Regions from separate parts of the Streptomyces sp. NPDC006743 genome, predicted to be linked through region 3. Evidence: riboswitches for the same ligand, from Rfam matches in the RefSeq annotation. Region 3 holds a riboswitch; each other region holds the start of a gene.

What was found. Region 3 has a riboswitch for cyclic di-AMP ahead of ABZ719_RS30180 (M23 family metallopeptidase). Riboswitches for the same ligand answer to the same signal wherever they lie in the genome.
Positions count from the first base shown of each region.
Region 1: another riboswitch for cyclic di-AMP. It lies ahead of ABZ719_RS29475 (transglycosylase SLT domain-containing protein); the one in region 3 lies ahead of ABZ719_RS30180 (M23 family metallopeptidase).
Region 2: another riboswitch for cyclic di-AMP. It lies ahead of ABZ719_RS06870 (C40 family peptidase); the one in region 3 lies ahead of ABZ719_RS30180 (M23 family metallopeptidase).

Region 1 covers NZ_JBEYJA010000048.1:480-4,750, reverse strand. The annotation lists gene fahA (fumarylacetoacetase) at 1-1,058, opposite strand, end outside; gene ABZ719_RS29480 (HAD family hydrolase) at 1,412-2,218, shown strand; gene ABZ719_RS29475 (transglycosylase SLT domain-containing protein) at 2,231-2,725, opposite strand; cyclic di-AMP (ydaO/yuaA leader) riboswitch at 2,730-2,924, opposite strand; gene ABZ719_RS29470 (polyprenyl synthetase family protein) at 3,627-4,271, shown strand, end outside.
Region 2 covers NZ_JBEYJA010000005.1:154,004-158,274, forward strand. The annotation lists gene ABZ719_RS06860 (alpha/beta hydrolase) at 1-745, opposite strand, end outside; gene ABZ719_RS06865 (ANTAR domain-containing protein) at 1,156-1,515, opposite strand; cyclic di-AMP (ydaO/yuaA leader) riboswitch at 1,931-2,145, shown strand; gene ABZ719_RS06870 (C40 family peptidase) at 2,149-2,622, shown strand; gene ABZ719_RS06875 (ATP-binding protein) at 2,869-3,327, opposite strand; gene ABZ719_RS06880 (helix-turn-helix transcriptional regulator) at 3,547-4,271, shown strand, end outside.
Region 3 covers NZ_JBEYJA010000050.1:27,901-32,171, forward strand. The annotation lists gene ABZ719_RS30170 (HPr family phosphocarrier protein) at 151-432, shown strand; gene ABZ719_RS30175 (GntR family transcriptional regulator) at 751-1,407, opposite strand; gene ABZ719_RS30180 (M23 family metallopeptidase) at 1,661-2,419, opposite strand; cyclic di-AMP (ydaO/yuaA leader) riboswitch at 2,432-2,592, opposite strand; gene ABZ719_RS30185 (pitrilysin family protein) at 2,790-4,178, opposite strand; gene ABZ719_RS30190 (pitrilysin family protein) at 4,175-4,271, opposite strand, start outside.

The DNA of each region.
Region 1 (4,271 bases), on a different contig from region 3:
AGTTCCAGGAGCGAGCCGCGCTGGGCGGGCTCCGGTCCGCTGACCGTGCCCGACCCGTACAGGTCACCGGTGCGCAGCGAGGCGCCGTTGACCGTCATGTGGGCCAACTGCTGGGCGGCCGTCCAGTACATCGTGGAGAACGGCGGCCGAGAGACGACGTGTCCGTTGATCGCGACGGAGATCCGCAGGTCGTAGCCGCCGGGCTCCTCTTCGGAGTCGTCCAGGTACGGCAGCAGCGGGTGCGTGCGCTGCGGCGGGGCCAGCCGTGCGTCCTCCAGCGCGTCCAGCGGAGTGATCCACGCCGACACCGACGTGGCGAACGACTTGCCGAGGAAGGGGCCGAGGGGGACGTACTCCCAGGCCTGGATGTCCCGCGCCGACCAGTCGTTGAGCAGGCACAGTCCGAAGACGTGCTCGCGGAAGTCCGCGAGGGCCACCGGCTGCCCGAGCCGCGAGGGCACGCCCACCACGAAGCCGACCTCGGCCTCGATGTCCAGCCGGATGGAAGGGCCGAAGACGGGGGCGGGGTCGGTGGGGGCCTTCCGCTGCCCCGAAGGGCGTACGACGTCCGTGCCCGACACGACCACCGTGCCGGAGCGGCCGTGGTAACCGATCGGCAGGTGCTTCCAGTTGGGCGTCAGCGAGTCCTCGGCGTCCGGGCGGAAGATCCGGCCCACGTTGCGGGCGTGGTTCTCGGACGCGTAGAAGTCGACGTAGTCCGCGACCTCGAAGGGCAGGTGGAGGGTCACCGAGGACAGCGGGTGCAGGAACGGCGCCACGGTCTCCTGGTGGGCGGGCACGGTCACCCACGCCGTCAGCGCGCGCCGCACGTCCGACCAGGCGGTGCGGCCCGCGGCGAGCAGCGGGTTCAGGGTCGGCCGTGCCAGCAGGGCGGCGTAGGGGGAGCCGAGCGCCACGGCCGCCGCGCCCGCGTCCAGGACGTGGTCGCCGAGCCGGACGCCGACGGTCCGCTCCTGCGATCCGGCGCGGGAGAAGACACCGTAGGGAAGGTTGTGCGGACCGAAGGGGTCGCCCTCGGGGACCTCGAAGGGGGGCATCGGGTTCTGCCTCTCTTTCGTGTGCCGTGCGTTCCATGGGGGCGGCACCTGGGCGCGCCTGGGCCACCGGGCCACACGTTCATGTGGTCGCGCCACACGTTACGGGGGAGGTGCCGTCTTGGGCAGTGTCGAAAGAGTTCGCGATGTCCGAATCCGGGTGCCGGGGCGGGCGATTCGGGAGCGGTGTCTCCGGGGACGCGGACGGGGCGGATCCGCTCTGCGGGGACCGCGCGTTCGTCCGGTCGGCCGAGGGGACGGCACAGGCGGACCGCATGGTGGAGGACCCGCCCCGCACCGGCCGCACCGTCCTGTTCCCGTACGTCACCCGCGTGGCGGATCCGTATTCTCTGATCATGCCCGCTCCCCACGCCCCCGCCCTCATCGCCACCGACCTGGACGGAACGCTGCTGCGCGGCGACGACACCCTGTCCGAGCGGTCCCTCGCGGCACTCGCGCGGGCGACGGCGGCAGGCGCCCGGCACCTCGTCGTGACCGGCCGGCCCGCGCCGAGGGTACGTTCGCTGCTGAAGGACCTGGGCAGTACGGGGCTCGCGGTGTGCGGCCAGGGCGCACAGCTCTACGACGCCGGTTCGGACCGCCTGCTGTGGTCGCGGACGCTCGACCGGGAGACGGCCGAGACGGCGCTCGGCAAGATCGAGGCGGAGGTGGGGGAGGTGTACGCCGCGGTCGACCAGGACGGGGTGGACGGGCTCACGCTCATCGAGCCGGAGTACCGCATGCCGCACCCCACGCTCCCCGCCCAGCGGGTGGCGCGGCGCGACGACCTGTGGCGCGCGCCCATCAGCAAGGTGCTGCTGCGCCATCCCGTCCTGTCCGACGACGAGCTGGCGGCGGCGGCCCGGGGCGTGGCCGGTTCCCTCGTCACGGTCACCATGTCGGGCCCGGGGACCGTGGAGCTGCAGCCCCGCGGCATCACCAAGGCGACCGGTCTGGCCCTGGCCGCCGGGCGGCTGGGGCTGGGGCCCGAGGACACCCTCGCCTTCGGTGACATGCCGAACGACATCCCCATGTTCCGGTGGGCCGCCCGGGGAGTGGCCATGGCCGACGCCCACCCGGAGCTGAAGGCGGTCGCCGACGAGGTCACCACGTCGAACGAGGACGACGGCGTGGCCGTCGTCCTCGAGCGACTGTTCGTCTGAGAGCCGGATCCGTCAGTACGCGCTGAAGACGTTGTCGATGGAGCCGTAGCGCGCGGCCGCGTAGTTGCAGGCGGCCGTGATGTTCGCGACCGGGTCGTAGATGTCGAACGACGTGCCGGCCACGTGGTAGGCGTTGAAGGTCGGCTGGATGACCTGGAGCAGGCCCTTGGACGGGATGCCCTTGGCGGCGTTGGAGTCCCAGTTGTTGATGGCCAGCGGGTTGCCGGAGGACTCGCGTATCACGTTGCGGTAGATGCCGTTGTACGTGCCGGGGATGCCCTTCTGGCCCATGATCGCGAGCGACTCGCGGATCCAGCCGTCCAGGGTGTTGGGGTAGGCGACCGTGCTCACCGTCTTGGCGGTGGCCGTGGTCGTCGCCGCCGGGGCGGCGGAGGCGCTGGTGGCGCCGATCAGCGGGAGGGCGAGGACGGCGGCACCCGTACCGGAGACGGCGAGGGTGCGGACGAGGCGGGCGGTGCGGGAACGGCGCTGACCGTTTGCAGGCATGGGGGATTCCTCTCCGTCGCCTGCGAGGTGAGCTGTCGGGTTCGGGCGGGGAGGTGCCCGGCCGTGCCCTCGGGTGGCACGGCTTCACCCCGAGCCGTTCCGGCACGGCGTACGACGTAGGACGACGTACGGCGCTCCGGCCCGGCGACTTACCTGGGTCCCCCGCTCCTGCCATGAAGTGGTTCGGTCGATGGATGTCGGGCGGTGGCAGGATTCGGCGTCCACCCGACTGGCCGGGAACGTATGCGAGAGCACATGTCCCGAACAAGTACCTGATTCATACATCGCCCTAGTTGACCTTGATCCGGGGCGTTTTGGGCGCTTGATCCTTTGCTTCTGCCAACGGTCAACTCGTATGCGGGGCAAGGGAAGCGGGGGTGTGCGGGGCAGTGGCGGGGCGGCGGGCCGCGCGTGACCCAACTCACGGAATAATCCGGCCAGGAGCATTTACGGCCAACGGGAATTGAAATGCTAATAAGGGTAAATCGGACTCCTTCGGCGCGGTGGGGCGGGGAAGAGGCGGGGAGTGGTCGTGTCGGGGCGGGGCAGGGGAGAGGTGGTGGGGGCTGTCACGTTCGGTGAGGCTGTGGCTCCGTTCACGCGGACAAGGGTTCGTCGCGCTCCGTGGCCGTCCGTCGCCGCGGCCCCTCGCGGGCCGTCCCGGTCTGTCGTGCTCGGTGTGAGGCCCGGGAGGGGGCAGGGTAGGGAGGAGTGAGTCGATAAATATCTGTTCATACGTGGTGATCGAAAACATATCGGTCGTGATCCGATACCACCTGGCCTGTATCGGTGGGCGCTATCGGTGATCGAAACGTGACCGGATACGCTGACTTGAGTGATGGCAGCGACCTATCGACAAACCGTGTAGCGCCAGCAGACACCAGCAGACAGGAGACCCCTCGTGACCGTCGTCGGGCCGTTCGGGCTGAGCGTGCGGGACCAGGCTCTCGAAGCCGATGTCCAGGCCGGGTTGGCGGCTGTCGAGGAAGGGCTGCTCGAAGCCACCAAGAGCGAGGTCCCGTTCATCACGGAGGCCGCCCAGCACCTCGTCAAGGCGGGCGGGAAGCGGTTCCGCCCGCTGCTCGTGATGCTCGCGGCCCAGTTCGGCGACCGGTACGCGCCGGGCATCGTGCCGTCGGCCGTGGTGGTGGAGCTGACCCACCTGGCGACGCTGTACCACGACGACGTGATGGACGAGGCCGCCGTGCGACGCGGCGTGGCCAGCGCGAACACCCGCTGGGGCAACTCGGTGGCGGTCCTGACCGGCGACTTCCTCTTCGCCCGCGCCTCACAGATCCTCGCCGACCTCGGCCCGGAGGCCGTCCGGGTGCAGGCGCTGGCGTTCGAACGGCTGGTCACCGGCCAGATCCTGGAGACGGCGGGGCCGCAGGACGGCAGGGACCCCGTCGAGCACTACCTGGACGTGCTGGGCGGCAAGACGGGATCGCTGGTGGCCGTGTCGTGCCGGTTCGGCGCGATGATGTCCGGGGCCGACGAGACGGTCGTGGACGTGCTGACGCAGTACGGGGAGCGGCTCGGCGTGGCC
Region 2 (4,271 bases), on a different contig from region 3:
GCGTGCCGTAGACGGCGCCGAGGTAGGTCCCGTAGGAGACACCCAGGTAGTTGATCTTCTTCTCGCCGAGCGCGGCGCGGATGACGTCCAGGTCGCGGGCGGTGTTCGGGGTGGTCATCTGCTCGAGCATCGCGCGGCCGGTGCGCTCGTAGCAGCCTTCCGCGTACTCACGCGCCAGCTTGCGCTGGGCCAGCTTGTCGGCCTCGGAGTCGGGCACCGGGTCCGGCTTGGGCGCCTTGACGTACTCCTGCGGGTCCGCGCAGGAGATGGGCGTGGAGTGGCCGACGCCGCGCGGGTCGAAGCCGACGAAGTCGTAGGCCTTCGCCACGTTGGCCCAGACGGGGTTCTTGGAGGTGACCCGGGCCGGGAAGCGCAGGCCGGAGCCGCCCGGACCACCCGGGTTGTAGACGAGGGCGCCCTGGCGCTCGCCCTTGGTGCCGGTGTTGCCGATCCGGTCGACGGCGAGCTTGATCTGCTTGCCGTACGGGTGGGCGTAGTCGAGCGGAACCGAGACGTAGCCGCACTGGATCGGCTTGGCGAGCCCCCAGTCGGCGGGGCAGTCCTGCCAGTCGATGCCGGCCCTGGCGGCGCGGTCCGCGGCGACGGCCGCGCCGCGGGCCTCCCGGTCCTGGCCGTGACGGCTGTCCGCACTGGCCGCGGGGGCCGCCACGGCACCGGCTATCAGGGTCGCCGTGACCAGCGCGCCGGCCGAACCGAACACCACAGCGCGGTTCTTCGGTCTCATAGCCCTCAAGTGGGACCTCCCCGTACATCGTTGCGAATTGGGTACGGGGGATCCTTCCGGCTGTGAGGCGCCTGAGAACAGGGGTCGTTGACCTTCTTTGCCAATCCGATAACCGGCGTATGGTGTTCCGCTCAGCGGAGACGGGAGGGGGGCCCGGCCGGGGCCGGGCGATCGGGGCCGTGGGGGCGGTACCGCCCGGGCTGCGTCGCGGAGTCCGGGGGCGGCCCTGGTGCCGCCAGGGGCGGGGCCGCGCCGTCCGGTGCCGGCCGACGAGAGGGGTGGCCGGGGACCGGCCGGTCCCCGGGCCGGCGGCACGGAGGACAGGAAGGCGGGGTGGACGGCACGGAGGACAGGGAGGGCGGGTTGGCCGGGAGGCCGGGCCGGGGTGGCAGGGGTGCTTCCGGTGGCGTTCAGGGCGCGCAGTGGCGCGCCGGCCCGCGCGCGGCGTGCCGGTCGAGCGCCCGTCTCAGCTCCTCCAGTTCGGCGCCGGACAGGGCGCCGCCCTGGGCGAACTTCAGGATGTGCTCGGCGACCGTACGCACTTTCGTGTTCGTACGCTGCGAGACCTCGCGCAGGACCCGCCAGGCGCTCTCCGGAGGGACGCGTCCGACGGCCACCAGGGCCCCGATGGCCTGGTCGATGACGGCGTGCGAGGTCAGGGCACGCTGCAACTGCTCGTTCTCCTCGTGCAGCCGCTCGTGCTCCGCCACCAGGTCGGTGACGGACAGCGGCTGGAGCGGATGCCGCCTGGACATCGCGAAGAACGCCATGGAGATCCCCTGGGTCGTCGAGCGGCCACAGTTCCGACTCCAGCTTGCTCCATGAGGGCCACGCGCACGACCGGAACGGGCGGCACGGGCTCCCCGGCGCCGCGGGCCGGCCCCGCCGCTGCGCCGGCGGAGCCGAAACGGCCCAAATGACGTACCGCCTTTCGGCGTAGGAAAACGTCCTTTTTCCGGGGCCGTTCGGGTTGCGCGGCGCGTCTGCCCGGATGGCGGAACGGTTTCTTCCGCTGCTGGTCCGGGGCTCGCCGGAGGTGGGGACAGCCGTTCGAGCGCAGAGGTGTCCACCCGAACGGGCGAGCGGTGAGTAACAACACAAACCTCCGGTTCCGTTGGGATTTTCGGACATCCATAGGTGAAGATCCCTGTCTGACGACAAGCCCCCGCCACAACGGCGGGGCGGTCCGGGCGGACGCCGAGTCCTGCCGCCGCCCGGATGACCGGTCGACAGGAGTGGATCGGCAGGAGTGGAGGACCCAAGCACGACGGGTCGCCGGAACGGTCACGCCATGGCCGGATCGAGCTGCCCTTGGGGTGAAGCCGCGCGCCGCGCGGCCGGGCTACTTCGCCAGCCCGAATCCGACAGGTCATCCTTCACAGGCGGCTGACGAAGGGTTGCGCATGACTGCGCTCAATCGTGTCCCGTCGCTCATGGCCCGGGCCGGCACGGCCTCGGCCCTGACCCTCGCCGCCGTCGGCGGCTCGATCGTGGTGCCCGGCGTCGCCTCCGACGCCTCGGCCGCGACCATGGCGACGAAGGCGCTGCAGATCGCGGCGTCCAAGAAGGGCTCCCCCTACCAGTGGGGGGCCACGGGACCCCGCAGGTTCGACTGCTCCGGGCTCACGCTGTACTCCTTCAAGAGGGCGGGCAAGAAGCTGCCCCGCACGGCCGCGCAGCAGTACAACAAGTCGCGGCACATCTCCTCGAAGAGCCGCCGGGCCGGGGACCTGGTGTTCTTCCACTCGGGCTCGTACGTCTACCACGTCGGCATCTACGCCGGCTCGGGCAAGATCTGGCACGCGCCGAAGACCGGGGACGTGGTGAAGCTGGAGAAGATCTGGACCAGGAGCGTCTGGTACGGCCGGGTCAGCTGACCCGCCCGGGGGTGCCGGCGGCGCCGCGGAAGACCGCCGGCACCCCCGGGCGGCGCACACGCCCGACGGGCCACGGGCGCGAAAACGACGCGGCCGGCTGACGGCTGACGGCTGACGGCTGACGGCTGACGGCTGACGGCTGACGGCTGACGGCTGACGGCTGACGGCTGACGGCTGACGGCTGAGTACACCGCGGCGGCTGCCGTGCCGCGCGGGTGACGGCGGGACCCAGGTCCTTCGCAGCTCTTAGGGCTGCCGCACGCCCGGTGCCGTGACCGGGTGGGTGTGCACCGGCCACGGCAGGTCCACGCTGACCGTCTTGCCGCCCTCGCGGGTGGGACGCACGGTCACCCTGCCGCCGCACTCGGCGGTGAGCCAACGGATGATCACCATGCCCCGGCCGTTGTCCTGCTGGACGGCGGCCGGCAGGCGTCTGGGGAACCGGGGGTGGCTGTCGGTGACCCCGATGCGCAGCTGTTCGTCGCGGTCGAGGACCAGGTCCACCCTGAAGGTGGGCGACTGGCCGAGGGTGTGCTGTACCGCGTTGGTGGCCAGTTCCGAGACGATGAGCCGCACGGTGTCGGCGGTGTCCGTGTCCGACGGCAGACCCCACTCCGCCAGCGCGCCGACCGCGTAGGTACGGGCGGCCGCCACCGAGGCGGGATCGCTCGGCAGGGTGACGGATGCTTCCAGGTGGTCTGCCATGGCGACGTCGTCCCTTTCCCGCGGGACCGCGGTCGGACACGGAGCGGATGGTTTCGAGTACGGTCCCGGACTGGTGCTTCGCCGTCAGAGTGCCACCGCCGGGCGGGTCACGGGTGGCGATCCGCCAAGATGTGCATATATCTGTCCCTCGAAGCGGTGAACTCTGCGGCGGGAGGCCGTGGGTGACGCCCGTTCGGGAAGAAGTGAGGAGCCGGTTCCATGCAGCACGGTCCCGCGGTGCGCCGCCGCAAGCTCGGCGCCGAACTGCGCGCGCTGCGCAGCGATGCGGGTCTCACCAGTGGCGAGGCGGCCCGGCTCGTGGGCTGGCACCAGTCGAAGGTGAGCCGGATCGAGACGGGCGCCAGCGGCGTGAAACCGTCCGACGTGCGCTCCCTGCTGGACGCGTACGCGGTCCGCGACGCCCAGCTGCGGGACCTGCTGATGATGCTGGCCGGCTCCGACGACGGTGACGGCAGGCACCACTGGTGGCACGCCTACCGCGGGGTCCTGCCGCCGACGTACCGGGACTTCATCAGTCTGGAGTCGCAGGCGAGCGCGATGCGCACGCTGGAGACGACGGTCGTCCCGGGGCTGCTGCAGACACCGGAGTACGCCCGCGCGGTGACCCGGGCCGCCGTGGACGGGCTCGACGAGGACCGGCTGGACGCGCTGGTGGAGGTGCGGCTGGCCCGTCAGGCCGTGCTGCGGGGCGACCCGCCGCTGACACTCGAGGCGGTGCTGGACGAGGCGGTGCTGCGCCGGGAGGTCGGCGGCCCCGAGATCATGGCGCGGCAGCTCGAGCGGCTGTCGGAGGCGGCGCGGCTGCCCCAAGTGACCCTGCGCGTCCTGCCGTTCACCGCGGGGGCGCATATCGGCCTCACGTGCCCTTTCGTCATCTTCTCATTTAAGAACACTTCTGATCTGGATGTGGTCGTTCTTGACCA
Region 3 (4,271 bases):
ACCACGCGCGAGGACGCGCCCGGGCGGGCACCTGCCGGACCGAGGCCGCGGTCCGGCACCGCCGGGACACCGGTTGCGGTGCCGTCCGGGACGTGCTTCACGTATGGGAAACTGGTCTAGACAACCTGAAACACTGAAGGGCAGCATCACATGGCTGAGCGCCGCGTCAACGTCGGCTGGGCCGAGGGCCTCCACGCCCGCCCCGCTTCCATCTTCGTCCGGGCCGCCACGGCCGCAGGGGTCCCCGTGACGATCGCCAAGGCCGACGGCAACCCCGTCAACGCGGCCTCCATGCTGGCCGTCCTCGGCCTCGGCGCGCAGGGCGGCGAGGAGATCGTCCTCGCCTCCGACGCCGAGGGTGCGGACGCCGCCCTGGACCGGCTGGCCAAGCTGGTCGCCGAGGGTCTCGAGGAGCTTCCCGAGACCGTCTGACCGCTCACCGCGCACCGCGTGCCGGGCGTGGCCACGGCTCCGCCCGGCCGCCGCTCACCGGCCGCGGTGCCGCACGGCGCAGCGCACACGAAAGCCGCGTCGCCCTTTTCTTTCCGGGCGGCGCGGCTTTCGCGTGTTCCCGCGTTCCGGAAGAGTTCGCGCGCACAAAATCGCGATCGTGGCGCCCGGCGGAACGCGATCGGGCGCATACCGAGAACGCGACCGGACGCACGCCGGAAAAACGCGCGAATTCATGGTGCGCGAATAGCGGTCCGGTGCTTCTTCGGGTCGATTTCCTCTTTGTATACGGCAGCCTTGTTAATGCCGGACGCCCGAAGTGTTGACGGGACGTTTCGGGGCCCTCACACGCTGCGCGGCGGTGACCCGCTCCGTGTGCAGGGCGGTGAGCGCCCGGGCGCGCTCGGCGTCGCCGCGCGCCACGGCGTCCACGATCGCCCCGTGCTCGTCCCAGGCCTCGACCGGGTCGGCCGGGTCCGGCACCCCGTACATCCAGGCGATCTTGTACCGGAGCTGGGTCAGGACGGCGGTCAGCGCGGGACTGCCGCAGGCCTGCGCCAGGGTCTCGTGGAACCAGGCCGCCAGGGACCGCAGTTCCTCGCCGCCGCTGTCCGCCCGCTCCCGCCCCAGCCTGACCAGGCCGCGCAGCACCTTCAGATGGGCCTCGGTGCGCCGCTGGGCGGCCCGCGCCGCGCCCAGCGGCTCCAGCAGGAGGCGCATCTCCAGCAGGTCGGCGGCCTCCTGCCCGGTGGGCTCGGCGACACACGCGCCGGCGTGCCGGCGGGTCACGACGAAACCCTCGGCCTCCAGGGTGCGCAGGGCCTCGCGCACGGGCACGCGCGAGACGCCGTAGCGCCGGGCGAGGACCTCCTCGGCGAGCCGGGCACCGCGCTCGTGGACGCCGGCGACGATGTCGTCCCGGATCGCCGTGCACACCGAGTGCGCCGGAACGCGCATGACCGACCTCCGCATTGATCCCGTGGAACTCCGCGACGAACGCGTGTTCCGGCGACTCTATGACAATGCGCGGGAATTTCCGACCGCACGACGGAATCCGGGGTTATTTTTTGGTCAACGCGGAGCCCGGGAATACCGAAAACCCCGGCCGGGCGGCCGGGGTTTTCGGTGTCGTTCAGATGTCCGCGTGATCAGCGTCCACGTGTTCGGCGGTACGGGCCCTCGGACGGGCACGCCCTCGCAGGTGCCGCCGTCAGACGTGCACGCCGTGCTTGCGCAGGTAGGCGATCGGGTCGACGTCGGAGCCGTAGTCGGGGGTGGTGCGCGCCTCGAAGTGCAGGTGCGGGCCGGTGACGTTCCCGGTGGCGCCGGACAGGCCGATCTGCTGCCCCGGCGTGACCTGCTGGCCCACCGAGACACCGATGGACGACAGGTGCCCGTACTGGGTGTACATGCCGTCGGCCATCCTGATCACGATCTGGTTGCCGTACGCCCCGCCCCAGCCGGTCTGCACGACGGTGCCGACGCCGACCGCGTGCACCGCGGTGCCGCTCGCGGCGTGGAAGTCGATGCCGGTGTGCGAGCCGGAGGACCACAGGGAGCCACCGGTCTTGTAGCCGGTGGAGACGTACGAGCCGGTGATCGGCGGCACGAAGGTGTTGAGGCGCTCGCGCTCGGCCTCGCGGGCGGCCCGCTCCTTGGCCTCGCGCGCCTTCTTCGCCTGCTCGGCGGCCCGCTTGCGCGCGGCCTCCTCGGCCTGCTTGTGCCGGGCCGCCTCCAGCTGGGCGGCCGCCTGGGCGTCGACCCGCTCGGCGACGGTGTCGCCGAGGCTGACGACCGGGGTGAGGCCGGTGTCCGCGGGGGCCGGGGTCTCGGCGGCCAGGGCCGGCGAGGCGGCGAGGGTGCCGATGACGCCGGTGGTGGTGAGGGCCGCGACACCCGCCGCGCGGGCGGTGGTGCGCTGCACCCGGCCGGGACGGCGGTGCTTCCCGGTGGCGCGCGTGAACGCCATGTGGTGGCTGGTCCTTTCCTTCCCTCTCGCCTACCGGGTTAGCTGACGGGTTCGGAGCAGGAAGGTCTCCTACGGGCCCCGCGCGCGTGCGCGGCGCCCGATTCACCCCAGGGACTGCGTGGGTCCCCGGCTCCCCTGGCTCGCGCCGTACGGGGACTCGGCGATGACTGTCCGGTGCCGCGGGTGCGGCGCACTGCCCGACGAACAGCCGGACCGACGCTAGACGGGCCCGCTTTCCGATCCCAAACGGATCCGGGTTTTTGTAGCGCAGGCCACAGGGCAGAAGCGCAGCCACTCCCCCAATCCGGACATCACAGAGCCCTGGTGACGCGTCCGTCACCAGGGCCCCACGCGCGCGTGCCGGGCCGCGCTACTCGGCGGTGACGACGGTCACCGGGCCGATGCCGAGCGCCTCGACGGGCTCCTTGATCTGCGCCGCGTCCCCGACGAGCACCGTCACCAGCCGGTCCACCGGGAAGGCGCTGACGACCGCCGCGGTGGCCTCCACCGTGCCGGTCCCGGCGAGCTGCTGATAGAGCGTCGCCTGGTAGTCGTCGGGCAGGTGCTGCTCGACCTGGTCGGCCAGCGTGCTCGCCACGGCGGCGGCCGTCTCGTACTTGAGCGGCGCCACACCGACGAGGTTCTGCACGGCGACGTCCCGTTCGGCCTCGGTGAGGCCCTCGGCGGCCAGCTTGCGCAGCACGGTGAACAGGTCGTCCAGCGCGGGCCCGGTGTTCGGCGTGTCGACCGAGCCGCTGATGGCGAGCATCGCCGCGCCGGTGCCGTCGGGCGCGGAGCGCAGCACCTGGCCGAACGACCGCACCCCGTAGGTGTAGCCCTTCTCCTCGCGCAGGACGCGGTCCAGGCGGGAGGTGAGGGTGCCGCCCAGGCAGTAGGTGCCGAGCACCTGGGCCGGCCACACCCGGTCGTGCCGGTCGGGGCCGGTCCGGCCGATGAGCAGCTGCGTCTGGACGGCGCCGGGCCGGTCCACGATCACGACGCGGCCGGTGTCGTCGGCGGTGACCGGCGGCACGGGCCGCGGCTCGGCCCGCGAACCGGTCCAGGCGCCCAGGGTCTCGCCCAGCAGCTCGTCGAGGTCGATGCCGGTGAGGTCGCCGACGACCACGGCGGTGGCCGTCGCGGGGCGCACGTGCCGGTCGTAGAAGGCGCGGACGGCGGACGCGTCGACGGCGCCGACGGTGTCCTCCGTGCCCTGGCGGGGGCGCGACATGCGCGCGGTGGCCGGGAACAGCTCCTTGGAGAGTTCCTTGGCGGCCCGGCGGGAGGGGTTGGCCAGCTCGTGCGGGATCTCGTCGAGCCGGTTGCGCACCAGCCGTTCGACCTCGGACTCGGCGAACGCCGGTGCCCGCAGGGCGTCCGACAGCAGCCCGAGCCCCTTGGCCAGCCGGGAGGCCGGGACCTCCAGGCTGAGCCGTACGCCGGGGTGGTCGGCGTGCGCGTCCAGGGTGGCGCCCGCGCGCTCCAGTTCGGCGGCGAACTCCTCGGCGGAGTACTTGTCGGTGCCCTCGGAGAAGGCCCGCGCCATGATCGTGGCGACGCCGTCCAGGCCGGCCGGCTCGGCGTCCAGGGGTGCGTCGAGGAGCACCTCCACGGCGACGACCTGCTGGCCGGGGCGGTGGCAGCGCAGCACCGTCAGGCCGTTGTCCAGCGTGCCGCGCTCGGGGGCCGGGAACGCCCACGGCCGGGCCTCGCCCGCCTGGGGACGGGGGTGGAACTCCATGGTGGCCAGTTCGCTCACTTCGCCGTCTCCTCGGTGTCGTCGCCGGCCGCGGCGTCCGCGTCCGGTGCCTGCTCCTGTGCGTCGGGGGCGGTCGGCTCGTAGACGAGGACC